Regions from separate parts of the Mesorhizobium sp. ESP-6-4 genome, predicted to be linked through region 3. Evidence: predicted binding sites of a transcription regulator. Region 3 holds the regulator's gene; each other region holds the start of a gene.
The links. Region 3 encodes LexA, which represses DNA repair genes until DNA is damaged. Its sites were predicted from a motif close to TGTTCNNNNTGTGTTCNG; they were not measured.
Positions count from the first base shown of each region.

Region 1 (4,198 bases), on a different contig from region 3:
GTGGTCAACGACCCAGCCTGGGTGCGCAACAGCCCGGAGAAGATCTTCGTCACCGAATTCCCGGACCTGATGCCGGAAACGCTGATCACCAAGGACCCCCAGGAAGTGGCGGCCTTCCGCAAGGAGTTCGGCGACATCATCGTCAAGCCGCTCTACGGCAATGGCGGCGCCGGCATCTTCCATCTGCACGAGGCCGACCGCAATCTCGCCTCGCTGCTCGAAATGTTCGGCCAGTTGTTCCGCGAGCCCTATATCGTGCAGCGCTATCTCAAGGACGTGCGCAAGGGCGACAAGCGCATCATCCTGATCGACGGCGACCCGGTGGGCGCTATCAACCGCGTGCCGGCCGAGCACGATTCCCGCTCCAACATGCATGTCGGCGGCCGCGCCGAGAAGACCGAGCTGACGGAGCGCGAGCGCGAGATCTGCGCCCGCATCGGACCGGCGCTCAGGGAGCGCGGCTTCATCCTGGTCGGCATCGACGTGATCGGCGACTACATGACCGAGATCAACGTGACCTCGCCGACCGGCGTGCGCGAAGTGCAGCGCTTTGGCGGCGCGGATATCGCGAGCTTGTTTTGGGACTGCGTGGAAGGGAAGCGGCTGAAGTCGGCCGCGTAATTGCCGCATGTTGACTCTGCAGCACGGATATCGGCCTCCTACCGTATCCGAGATTGTCGGAGCAATGTTGCGTCATCGCCGCTATCTCCGGAAAGAGTGGTACTCTTCCGCGAAGTCGCAACCTGCTCTTCAGGCAAGTTTGCTGTCGGACGATCCGTTCATATCCTATTCGGGAATGTCCGGTACGCCCCTTGGATTGGCAAGTCACATGCCTCTCCTTCCACGCAGTCACCGTGCCTGGTTTCTCATCTCGCCAACCTGGTCCATCGAAAACAATTCCAGCGTCAAAATGATCCGGACCTATGCCGTTCTGCATAGACTTGGGAACCCCCGTCACTCGCTAATCTTCCTATCCAACACACAAGCCGAGGCTGATCTCTTGAATCAGTCCGGTGAGGCCGCCGTCCTGCATAACAAGACTTCAACAACCTCCGAATACATATTCAGGCCCCTCGAGGACATCCCTGTAGAATTCGATGCAATATACAATGCGCAACTGGCTTCGTGGAAACACCACGACTTGTCCCTTGGCATCGAGCGTTGTGCATTTGTCTTTTATCGTGATTCAGTGGGGTCATCCACGACGGAGTCGGAAAGGGCGCGGATAAATCGGCACAGGGAGCTCGCGCCGGGTCACGTGTTTATCAATGAGTTTGACAGCACCGGCAAACCTGTTCGATTGGCGCCGGCTTATGTGAACATGCATCTAAATCGTGCAGCCGTGGGAATTTGTCTCTCTGCAATAGAGGGACCAATGTTCGCCAGCACAGAGTATCTTCTCGCGGGGCTACCTGTTGTCACGACCCCGAACCATGGTGGTCGAGACCTTTATCTCGATGACGAATATTCGCTTACAGTTCCACCCGACCCTCGATCCATCGCGGAGGCTGTCTTAGCGCTGAAGGAGCGACGAATCCCCCGGGCTTATATTCGTTCGCAAACTTTGAAACGAGTTGAGCGAGACCGCCGGCGGTTCATAGACCTTGTAAATGAGATTTTTCTGGAAAGCGGCTCTTTGCGCCGGCTCGCCATGCCTTGGCCTTTCCGATATCCTGTCATGGAGTGGCTTCCACCCCACATCGCAATCGATCGATCGCTTTCAGGCACGGTCGATGCCTTCATCACCGCCTAGACGGCAACAGCCCGGATTGCCGGAGGGACTACTCGCCTTGTTCAACAGGTCGAGAGCACGCGGCGATAGCGGCTGCTCGGGCGCGCCTCGGCCTTTTAGCCCAGAAGAAGCTTTGGCCGAAATCCACCATCTTCGCGGATAGATGTTCCTGTAATGTTCTTGCGTGTTTCGAAAATCTATGGTTGTCTGCATTGTAGGCGCTCGCGGCCCGATGGTGGATACGGGCGCGTTGAGGCTGAGGGTTTTGGATAAATGGTAGCGCGGGTTCGCACGGTCGCTTTCCAGGGCATCGAGGCCTTGCCGGTCGATGTCCAGGTGATGGTCGCGCCCGGCAAGGTCGGCATGCAGATCGTCGGCCTGCCGGACAAGGCGGTGGCCGAAAGCCGCGAGCGCGTGCAAGCGGCGCTGCATGCGTCGGGCCTGTCGATGCCGTCGAAGAAGGTGACGGTGAACCTCGCGCCGGCCGATCTGCCCAAGGAAGGCAGCCATTACGACCTGCCGATCGCGCTCGGGCTGATGGCGGCGCTTGGCGCTATCCCGGGTGATATGCTCGCCGGCTATGTGGTGCTTGGCGAATTGTCGCTCGACGGCACGATCGCCGGCGTTGCCGGCGCGCTGCCGGCGGCGATCGGCGCCAATGCCGAAGGCAAGGGCTTGATCTGTCCCTTCGCCTGCGGCCCGGAAGCGGCCTGGGCAGGCAAGGATTTCGATATCCTTGCGCCGCGCAGCCTGATTGCCGTCGCCAACCATTTTCGCGGCACGCAGGTGCTGTCACGGCCCGAGGCCGGCATCCAGCTTGCCGCGCGCGACCTGCCGGATCTCGCCGACATCAAGGGCCAGGAGAGCGCCAAGAGGGCGGTCGAAGTGGCTGCCGCCGGCGGCCACAACCTTCTCATGGTCGGGCCGCCCGGCTCGGGCAAGTCGATGCTGGCGCAGCGCCTGCCCTCGATCCTGCCGCCGCTGGCGCCGAAGGAGCTGCTCGAAGTGTCGATGATCGCTTCCGTCGCCGGCGAGCTCGGCGAAGGCAAGCTGACCGACCGGCGGCCGTTCCGCGCCCCGCATCATTCGGCCTCGATGGCGGCGATGGTGGGCGGCGGGCTGCGCGCGCGTCCGGGTGAGGTCTCGCTCGCCCATCACGGCGTGCTGTTCCTCGACGAGTTGCCGGAATTCACGCCGCAGACATTGGATGCGCTGCGCCAGCCGCTGGAAACAGGCGACTGCATGATCGCGCGCGCCAACCACCGCGTCACTTATCCGGCGCGCATCCAGCTGGTGGCGGCGATGAATCCGTGCCGCTGCGGCATGTCGGGCGAGCCCGGCTATCGCTGCCTGCGCGGCGACCGCTGCCGCACCGAATACCAGGCGCGCATTTCCGGCCCGCTGCTCGACCGCATCGACCTCAGGATCGAGGTGCCGGCGGTCTCGGCGAGCGACCTCATCCGGCCGGACAAGGCCGAGACGAGCGCTTCGGCGGCGCAGCGCGTGGCACGTGCGCGTGCCATGCAGCGCGAAAGGCTGGAAAGACTGGGCGCGGGCGCCACCACCAACGCGCACTGCCCGCCCTCGATCATCGAGGAGATCGCCAAGCCCGATAGCGCCGGGCTGACGCTGCTCAAGGACGCCAGCGAAAAGCTCGGCTTTTCGGCGCGGGCCTATCACCGCGTGCTGAAAGTGGCGCGCACGCTGGCCGACCTCGACGCCAGCGAGACCGTCGGCCGCATCCATCTGGCCGAGGCGATCTCTTATCGCATGAGCGCGCAGCGCATGGCGCAGGCGGCGTGAAGCGGGCGTATCGGGCTTTCATCCCTCTTCAATCTTGCGCCGGGATCAGCTTCTGCAGCGTCGGTGCCAGGATCATGGCGAAGCTCGATCCATCGCCATAGGCCCGCGCGGAAATCATCGCCCCGTGCACGGTCGCTATGAAGGCTTCCGCCTCCACGCGCGGCGCGGCGGCGATCGTCAATGTGCCTTGCGCGGCGCCGCGCTCGATAACGCCGGTCAGCCACCCCGAGAGAAACCGGAAATAGGCCCGGACCTCCGCGGCCACCTCGGGCGGAAGGGCCGGAAGCTCGCTGGCAAGCAGCGCGCAGACGCAGATCGGCCTGCTCGCATCCTCGATGCACTGCGCCCAGAAGTCGGCATAGGTGCGCAGCAACTGAGGCGGCGCAGGCACACTGCGCTCTAGCTCCGTCATGCCCGTCACGGCATCCTCGAGGTAGCGCCTGACCAGGCTTTGCACCAGGTCGACCTTGCTCGGGAAATGATGATGGATGCTGGCTTTGCGGATACCGACCACGTCGGCGATATCGGCGTAGCTGAACCCGTTATAGCCGCCGGCGACGATGAAGCGTCGCGCGGCGGCCAGTATGTCATCGGCGGTGTTCGACGGCTTGTCCATGGACATGCCTAACCTCCGGCGGAGGAAATCTCAACGCACGGCCTGCG
Region 1 is NZ_JAIUGS010000013.1:37,781-41,978, reverse strand. Features, by position in the region: gene gshB (glutathione synthase) at 1-621, shown strand, start outside; gene LB523_RS21075 (glycosyltransferase) at 686-1,753, shown strand; gene LB523_RS21070 (YifB family Mg chelatase-like AAA ATPase) at 2,006-3,535, shown strand; gene LB523_RS21065 (TetR/AcrR family transcriptional regulator) at 3,564-4,151, opposite strand; gene LB523_RS21060 (DUF308 domain-containing protein) at 4,182-4,198, opposite strand, start outside.
Region 1: a site for LexA is predicted at 1,897-1,914, ahead of LB523_RS21070 (YifB family Mg chelatase-like AAA ATPase). Genes of this name have one in related genera too.

Region 2 (4,198 bases), on a different contig from region 3:
GCGTGGCGCATGGCGCGGCGCATGATGCGGCGCAGCACATAGCCGCGCCCCTCGTTGGAAGGCAGCACGCCGTCGGCCACCAGGAAAGAGGACGAGCGCAGGTGGTCCGCGATGACGCGGAAGGATGCTGCATTCTCCTGGTTGTGGCCGTGCCCGAGCGCCGAGCACGTCGCGTCGATCAAATGCTTGAACAGGTCGGTCTCGAAGACGCTTTCGACGCCCTGCAGGATGGAGGCCATGCGCTCCAGGCCCATGCCGGTGTCGATCGAGGGACGCGGCAGGTCGATGCGCTCTTCCTTCGTCACCTGCTCATACTGCATGAACACCAGGTTCCAGAATTCCAGGAAACGGTCGCCGTCCTCTTCCGGGCTGCCGGGCGGGCCGCCCCAAATATGCTCGCCGCGGTCGATGAAGATTTCCGAACACGGCCCGCATGGGCCGGTGTCGCCCATCGCCCAGAAATTGTCGGAAGTCGGGATGCGGATGATGCGGTCGTCGGAGAAGCCGGCGATCTTCTTCCAATAACCCGCCGCCTCGTCGTCGGTGTGATAGACGGTGACCAAGAGCTTGTCTTTCGGCAGACCGAATTCCTTGGTGATCAGGTTCCAGGCAAGCTCGATCGCGCGCTCCTTGAAATAGTCGCCGAACGAGAAATTGCCGAGCATCTCGAAGAAGGTGAGATGGCGCGCCGTGTAGCCGACATTGTCGAGGTCGTTGTGCTTGCCGCCGGCGCGCACGCTCTTCTGCGCAGTCGCGGCGCGCGAATAGGGGCGCTTCTCCAGCCCGGTGAAGACGTTCTTGAACTGCACCATGCCGGCGTTGGTGAACATCAGCGTCGGATCGTTGCGCGGCACCAGCGGGCTGGAGGCGACGATCTCGTGGCCCTCCTTGCGGAAGTAGTCGAGGAATGTCGACCGGATGTCGTTCACGCCACTCATTGCATACTGCCTTTTTCGCAAGAACCGCCGGCCTGGCCGGCGGCAAATGGGCTTTGGTGTTTCAGAAGATAGATTGGCCTTTTAGCGATAGCTCTTGTGCCTGTCCAGAAACACGGAAAACAGGCGTGTCGCTCAAAACCGCGCAAGCGGTTTTGGGAAAACGACAGGCACAAGCATGGACCAAAGCGCATTGCCTGAATTCATTGCAGTGCGGCCAATCGGCCGACGAGCGGCGGCTCAACATCGCCCGCAAAACGCAAAACCGCCGGCGCGAAGGCCGGCGGTTCGGGTACGCAGTACTCAAGAACTCGATTACATAAGCACAAGCCGATAAACCAGGATTGTGGCCGAACTCCGGCTAAGCCAACCAACTGCTCTCGGGCGCCCTCGGACCACGCGGACCCCAAAATCCCCGGGGCACGCCCTTTACAAGGCGCCGGCCTCGTCCTCAAAACCGTCGTCGCCGCCTTCGGAGCCGCCATTCTCGAGGAATTTCTCGGCGATCAGTCCGGCATTCTGGCGCAACGCAAGCTCGACCTCACGCGCCGTGTCGGGATTGTCGCGTAGGAACAGCTTTGCGTTCTCGCGACCCTGGCCGAGGCGCTGGGAATTGTAGGAGAACCAGGCGCCCGACTTTTCGATGACGCCGGCCTTGACGCCGAGATCGATCAGCTCGCCGGTCTTCGACACGCCCTCGCCATACATGATGTCGAACTCAACCACCTTGAAGGGCGGGGCCAGCTTGTTCTTCACCACCTTGACGCGGGTCTGGTTGCCGACGACCTCGTCGCGGTCCTTGACCGAGCCGATGCGGCGGATGTCGAGGCGCACCGAGGCGTAGAATTTCAGCGCGTTGCCGCCGGTGGTCGTCTCGGGCGAGCCGAACATGACGCCGATCTTCATGCGGATCTGGTTGATGAAGATGACCATGGTGTTGGAACGCGAGATCGAGGCGGTCAGCTTGCGCAGCGCCTGGCTCATCAGGCGAGCCTGAAGACCGGGCAGCGAATCGCCCATCTCGCCCTCGATTTCAGCGCGCGGCGTCAGTGCCGCCACCGAGTCGACGACCAGCACGTCGATGGCGCCCGAACGCACCAGCGTGTCGCAGATCTCCAGCGCCTGCTCGCCGGTATCGGGCTGCGAAATCAAAAGGTTTTCGAGGTCGACGCCAAGCTTGCGGGCATAGACCGGATCGAGCGCGTGCTCGGCATCGACGAAGGCGCAGATACCGCCCTTCTTCTGGGCTTCCGCCACCGTGTGCAGCGCCAGCGTTGTCTTGCCCGAGCTTTCCGGCCCGTAGATCTCGATGATGCGGCCGCGCGGCAGGCCGCCGACGCCGAGCGCGATGTCGAGGCCGAGCGAGCCGGTCGGCACGGTTTCGATCTCGACCACCTGCTCGTTGGCGCCGAGCCGCATGATCGAGCCCTTGCCGAACGCGCGCTCGATTTGCGACAGCGCCGCGTCCAGAGCCTTTGATTTGTCCACTGCCTTATCCTCTACAAGCCGCAAAGAATTCTGAGCCATGATACATCACCCCTTGGTCGTCAATGAAGGCCGGACAATCCGTGATCCCTGCTTGTTTTGTACCTTTTTTGTTCTCATTTGGCAAGGGGCAACAAATATCTGAAAAATAATCAATATCTGGATTTGTTCTATTTTTGTCTCACCAGGGCTGGTGCGGAGTGCAACCACCGGTCCAGAAGAGATTTCGATACCCGGCCGTCCGAATCGCAACCCCGATTGCAGGGCGACGCGCAGAAACCTAGTGTGCGGCCGCACGATCAACGAAAGTCACCGACCCGAAATGCCGACATCCCCAGCAATCCTGGCGCTCGGCGGCGCCCATATCGACCGGCGCGGCCAGGTCTCGGGCGTCTATGTGCCCGCGGCTTCGAATCCCGGCATCATGCGCGAGGACGTCGGCGGCGTGGTTTTCAACGCGCTGCGCAGCGTGGTGAAGCGCGGCGTGTCGGCCTCGCTGATCTCGGTGCGTGGCGGTGACGCTGCGGCGGACACAGTCGCCTCGGCGATCGACAACGCCGGGATAAAAGACCTTTCGGTGGTGTTCCTCGACCGCACGACGCCGAGCTACACGGCGCTGATCGATGCCGAAGGCGAGTTGATCGTCGGGCTTGCCGACATGGCGCTCTACGACCTAGCCTTCCCCAAACAAATAAGGCGCGCCAAGGTGCGCGAGGCGATCGCCGCCACCGACGCCATCCTGTGCGACGCCAACCTGCCGACGGCGGCGCTGGAGCGTCTGCTGGCGCTTGCCGGCGGCCGGCCGGTCTTCGCCATCGCCGTCTCGCCGGCCAAGGTCGTCCGCCTGGCGCCGCTGCTCGACAACCTGTCGCTGCTCTTCATGAACCGCCGCGAAGCCGCCGCGCTGGTCGGCGCCGAGCCATCCGGCAAGGCCCTCGTCGACGCGCTCAGGCGGGCAGGCCTGAATGCCGGCGCGGTCACGTCCGGCAGCGCTCCAGTGCTGGGCTTCGACGACACCGGAAGCTTCGAGATCGATCCGCCCGCGCCGCGCAAGGTGGCCGACGTGACCGGCGCCGGCGACGCCTTGACCGGCGCAACCGTCGCCGCCTTGCTGCGCGGCCTGCCGCTGCGCGCCGCGCTGCGCGAAGGCCTTGCCGCGGCGATGCTCGCCATAGAGAGCCCGCAGGCCGTGCCGTCCTTCACGATCGCCAACTTCACGCAGGCGCTTGCCCTTGTGCCGGAGCCGCGGGAAGTGGCATAGGGCCACCACTGCCGAAGCAATCCCTTCGGATCGGAGACAGCCATGACGCCTGATACCGCCCGCCCCTTCGTCGATATCCATCCGCCCGTGGCGGAGGCGCTTGCCGCCGGCCGGCCCATGGTGGCGCTGGAAAGCACCATCATCACCCACGGCATGCCCTACCCCGACAATGGCGCCATGGCCGCCAAGGTCGAGCAGATCATCATCGATGGCGGCGCGGTACCGGCGACGATCGCCGTGGTCCAGGGCCGTATCAAGGTCGGCCTCTCCGACGGCGAGCGCGAATCGCTTGCCATGACCGGTGACGCCATGAAGCTGTCGCGCGCCGATCTCGGTTTCGCGGTCGCTCAAACGCGCACCGGCGGCACCACGGTTGCGGCGACCATGATCGCCGCGCATATGGCCGGCATAAAAGTGTTCGCCACCGGCGGCATTGGCGGCGTCCACAAGGGCGCTGAGAAAAGCTTCGATATCTCGGCCGACCTCGACGAGCTGGCGCGCACGCCGGTCATCGTCG
Region 2 is NZ_JAIUGS010000004.1:160,139-164,336, forward strand. Features, by position in the region: gene alaS (alanine--tRNA ligase) at 1-938, opposite strand, end outside; gene LB523_RS10335 (hypothetical protein) at 1,064-1,258, shown strand; gene recA (recombinase RecA) at 1,365-2,462, opposite strand; gene LB523_RS10345 (carbohydrate kinase family protein) at 2,743-3,681, shown strand; gene LB523_RS10350 (pseudouridine-5'-phosphate glycosidase) at 3,724-4,198, shown strand, end outside.
Region 2: a site for LexA is predicted at 2,521-2,538, ahead of recA (recombinase RecA). Genes of this name have one in related genera too.

Region 3 (4,198 bases):
CGGATCCGCAGACAGCTTGGCCGCGTTTCGCTTCCCGCGTTGCGCCGAAGCATAGGCACAGCGGCCGCGACCGAGCTCGACCGCGGCGTCGGCTTCCTGCTGGTACCGGCGTTCCTGGCCGTCGGCGTGATCTGTTACTTCTCGCTGAGCGCCGAGCCGGACCTCTACAGGCCGCTTGCGGCGGTCGCCCTGATGGCGGTCTGCGCGGCGGTCTCGCGTTCCCGGCACAGAACGCATCTTGTCTTCATGGCGGCGTTTTTCTGCGCCTTGGGGTTTCTCGCGGCCAAGCTGGAGACCTGGCGGATGGCGACCCCGATGCTGGGTTCCGAAATCCAGACACGGCTGACGGGCCGCCTCGTCACCGCCGAGGCGATGGCCAACGGCCGTGTCCGGCTCACCATAGATCTGACATCCACGGAACGTCCGAAGCTGCGCTACGCGCCGGACCGCATCAGGCTGTCGGCGCGCAGGATCCCCTCCGGCATGGCGGCCGGGTCGATGCTGACCGGCTATGCCAAGCTGCTGCCGCCGACAGGTCCGGTTCGGCCGGACAGCTACGACTTTTCCTTCGACAGCTATTTTGCCGGCATCGGCGCCAGTGGCTTTTTCCTGGGCGATCCGAAACTTGTCGCGCCGACCCCCAGTGCGCCAACGGAGGTGCCGTTTGGCGCACGTGTGGCATCGGCCGTAGAAAACGCACGCGAGGGAATTGCCGACCACATCAGGAGCAGCATCGGCGGTTCCGAGGGCGAGATCGCGGCGGCGCTGATCGTCGGCGTTCGTGCCGGCATTCCGGACGAAATCAACGAGTCGATGCGGCGGACCGGCATCTACCACATCATTTCGATCTCCGGCCTGCATATGGCGCTGGTCGCCGGCACGATCATGGTCCTGCTACGCGGCACCTTCGCGCTGTTTCCGGATTTCTCGTCGCGCCGGCCGGTGAAGAAATATGCCGCTGGCATCGCGCTGGCGTCGATCGCCGCCTATCTCGTGATCTCCGGCATCGTGGTGGCGGCCGAGCGAAGCTTCATCATGCTTGGCGTGATGCTGGTCGCCGTGCTTTTCGACCGCGCGGCGCTGACCATGCGCAACCTGGCGATCTCTGCCATCGCCGTCATCCTGGTCTCGCCGCATGAAGTGGTCGGCCCGAGCTTCCAGATGTCCTTCGCCGCCACCGCCGCCCTGGTCGGCGCCTATGCCGGCTTTGCCGACTATCGCGCCGGCAAAACGACCGCGCCGCCGGCAAAGCGTTCGTTTCTCGGGCTTCTATCGCGAAAACTGGCAATTGGAGCGGGTGGCGCCGCCGTGACGTCGCTCATCGCGGGCAGCGCGACATTGTTGTTTGCCATCTGGCACTTCCAGCGGGTGTCGCCGCTCAGCCTGCTGGCCAATCTGGCGGTCATGCCGATCGTCTCATTGGTCGTCATGCCGTTCGCCGTGCTGAGCGCGCTGGCCATGCCCTTCGGCTTCGACGGCCCTTTCCTTTTTGTCATGGGCAAAGGCCTGACGGCGATGATCGCCATTTCGGCATGGATTTCCGAGCGCTCACCGGTCGACGCCGTTGGGCTGATCTCGATCCAGTCGGTGCTGCTGGCGACGGTCGCGCTGGTCATCGCGACCATGGCTACCACTTGGCTGAGGCTTGCCGCCGTACCTTTCGCGCTCGCTGCGCTGCTGGCCATTCCGCACGTCCGCACACCGGACGTGCTTATCTCGGAGGATGCGCATCTGGTGGCGATGCCGATCGGCGGCGGCGAGCTTGCCGTCAATCGCGAACGCTCCAACGAGTTCACCACCGACAACTGGAAACGGGCGCTGAAAGCCGAGGAGATCGTGCCGCCAGAAAGGTTCGCCAAAGATACGCTGGACATTGCCGATCCCGTCGACCTGCCGCCCGGCTCGCCCTTCTATTGCAGCGGCGATCTCTGCATCGGTCGGCATCCTTCCGGCGCGATCGTCGCGCTCGCCGAGACCCGCGACACCGCCCGGCCGGCCTGCGGCTTCGCCGACCTCATCGTCATCAACGACGCCACGGCCTATAACCCGTGCCGCGATCCGCGTGTGCTCGTCGTCACCAAGCGGCAGCTGGCGCGCGACGGCAGCGCCGCCGTTTTCTTCGATCCGCAATCGGCAACCGCGCGGCCAACCGTCCGCTACGCGGTCGTAGAACCATACCGACCCTGGCACGAGCAGCGGAAATACACGCGCGAGGCGAGGGGACTGGCGCCCTATAAGCAGCCGGAAAAACCAGCCGCCGCACCGGCCCAATAGATTGTCGTCCGGGCGAAGAAGGCCGGGCAGTTCTGCTCAGTAGCGGCGGATAAGTCCGACGAGCTTGCCCTGAACCTTGACCCGATCCGGTCCGAAGATCCGGGTCTCATAGGCCGGGTTGGCGGCCTCGAGCGCGATCGAGGCACCCTTGCGGCGGAAACGCTTAAGCGTCGCCTCCTCATCGTCGACCAGCGCCACCACGATCTCGCCCGGGCTTGCGGTGTTGGCATTGCGGATGATGACGGTGTCGCCGTCGAAGATGCCGGCCTCGATCATCGAGTCGCCCTTGACCTCCAACGCGTAATGCTCGCCGCCCATGATCATGTCCGGCGGCACCGAGATCGAATGCGTCTGGTGCTGGATAGCGTCAATCGGCACGCCGGCGGCGATGCGGCCCATCACCGGAATGGATACGGCCGCCGCGGCCTCGTCGTCATTGCTTGGCGTCGGGGTGCGCGATGGCGTCGTCGGCTTGACCTGGCGACTGAGATTGCCTTGGCCGCCCTGGATGACGCTCGGCGAAAACTTCTTCGCGGCATTCAGGCCAGGCGCGATCGAGTCGGGTAGGCGCAGCACTTCCAGCGCGCGCGCCCGGTTCGGCAGCCGGCGAATGAAGCCACGTTCCTCCAGCGCAGTGATCAGCCGGTGGATGCCGGACTTGGAGGCAAGGTCGAGCGCCTCCTTCATCTCATCGAATGATGGAGGAATCCCGCTCTCCTTCAGGCGTTCATGGATGAACATCAGGAGTTCATGTTGTTTGCGCGTCAGCATCGGCGGCCCCCACGGGTTCTGAAACCAGAATCAGAAAAACAAACCCAGAACAAACACTATCTGTTCCAGTTGTGTTCCGCAACCGTTTAAAGTTTAGTGAATTTGTTAAGGCTGCCGAAACAATGTCGCATCCGGTGATGCCCTGGCCGCCCCTTGTAGACAGCGGCATTGATTCCGCTCGATTTTGGAGCTTCGGTAAGCTGAAACAAGAGCGCCGACACGATCACGAAGCCGCGGATGGGATCACGTCGGCTCGTTCCGTAAGCGCGCGGCAGCGTGAACGAAACGAATCCAAAATGCCAACCTTGGCGAAGTTCCGGTCCGCAGTCTTCGCCGTCTATGGACCAGCTAACATAGGACCAAAGGTTCTTGCCCTGTCGCCGACGGTGGTGAGACAACCCCCTTGGCCAGATCGAAATGGAGGCGGCAGCACAATGAGGGGAATTCCTGATCTCGCCGAAGTCGAGGCGATGGATGCCGCGGATCCGCTGCGCGCCATGCGCGATCGCTTCGTCTTGCCGGAAGGCATCATATACCTCGACGGCAATTCGCTGGGCGCCGCTTCGGTGGACGCCTTCAGCGAGATCGAGACTGCCGCGAGGCAGGAATGGGCGCGGGATCTCATCCGCGCCTGGAACACCGCCGGCTGGTTCGATATGCCCATCGAGCTGGGTGACCAGCTAGGACGGCTGATCGGCGCGAAACCCGGCCAGACGGTCGTTTGCGACACGACTTCGATCAACATCTACAAGGTCCTGCATGCGGCACTTGCAATGCGGCCCGAGCGTTCGGTGATCGTTGCCGAGGGCGACAGCTTTCCGACCGACCTCTACATGGCGGAAGGCGTCGCATCGACGCGGCCCGGCACGGTGCTGCGGCTCGAAGGCACCGATGCCCCGACGATTGAGGAACTGGTTGACGATCGCGTCGCGGTCATCCTGGTCAACCACGTCAACTACAAATCCGGCCGGCTGCGCGACATGGCGGCGCTCACCCGCAAGGCTCATGAAGCCGGTGCGCTGATCGTCTGGGATCTCTGCCACACGGCGGGTGCGCTGCCGGTGGATCTCGACGGCTCGAATGCCGATTTCGCCATCGGCTGCACCTACAAGTATCTCAATGGCGGGCCGGGCTCGCCAGCCTTCATCTACGC
Region 3 is NZ_JAIUGS010000010.1:46,911-51,108, forward strand. Features, by position in the region: gene LB523_RS18890 (ComEC/Rec2 family competence protein) at 1-2,274, shown strand, start outside; gene lexA (transcriptional repressor LexA) at 2,311-3,045, opposite strand; gene kynU (kynureninase) at 3,480-4,198, shown strand, end outside.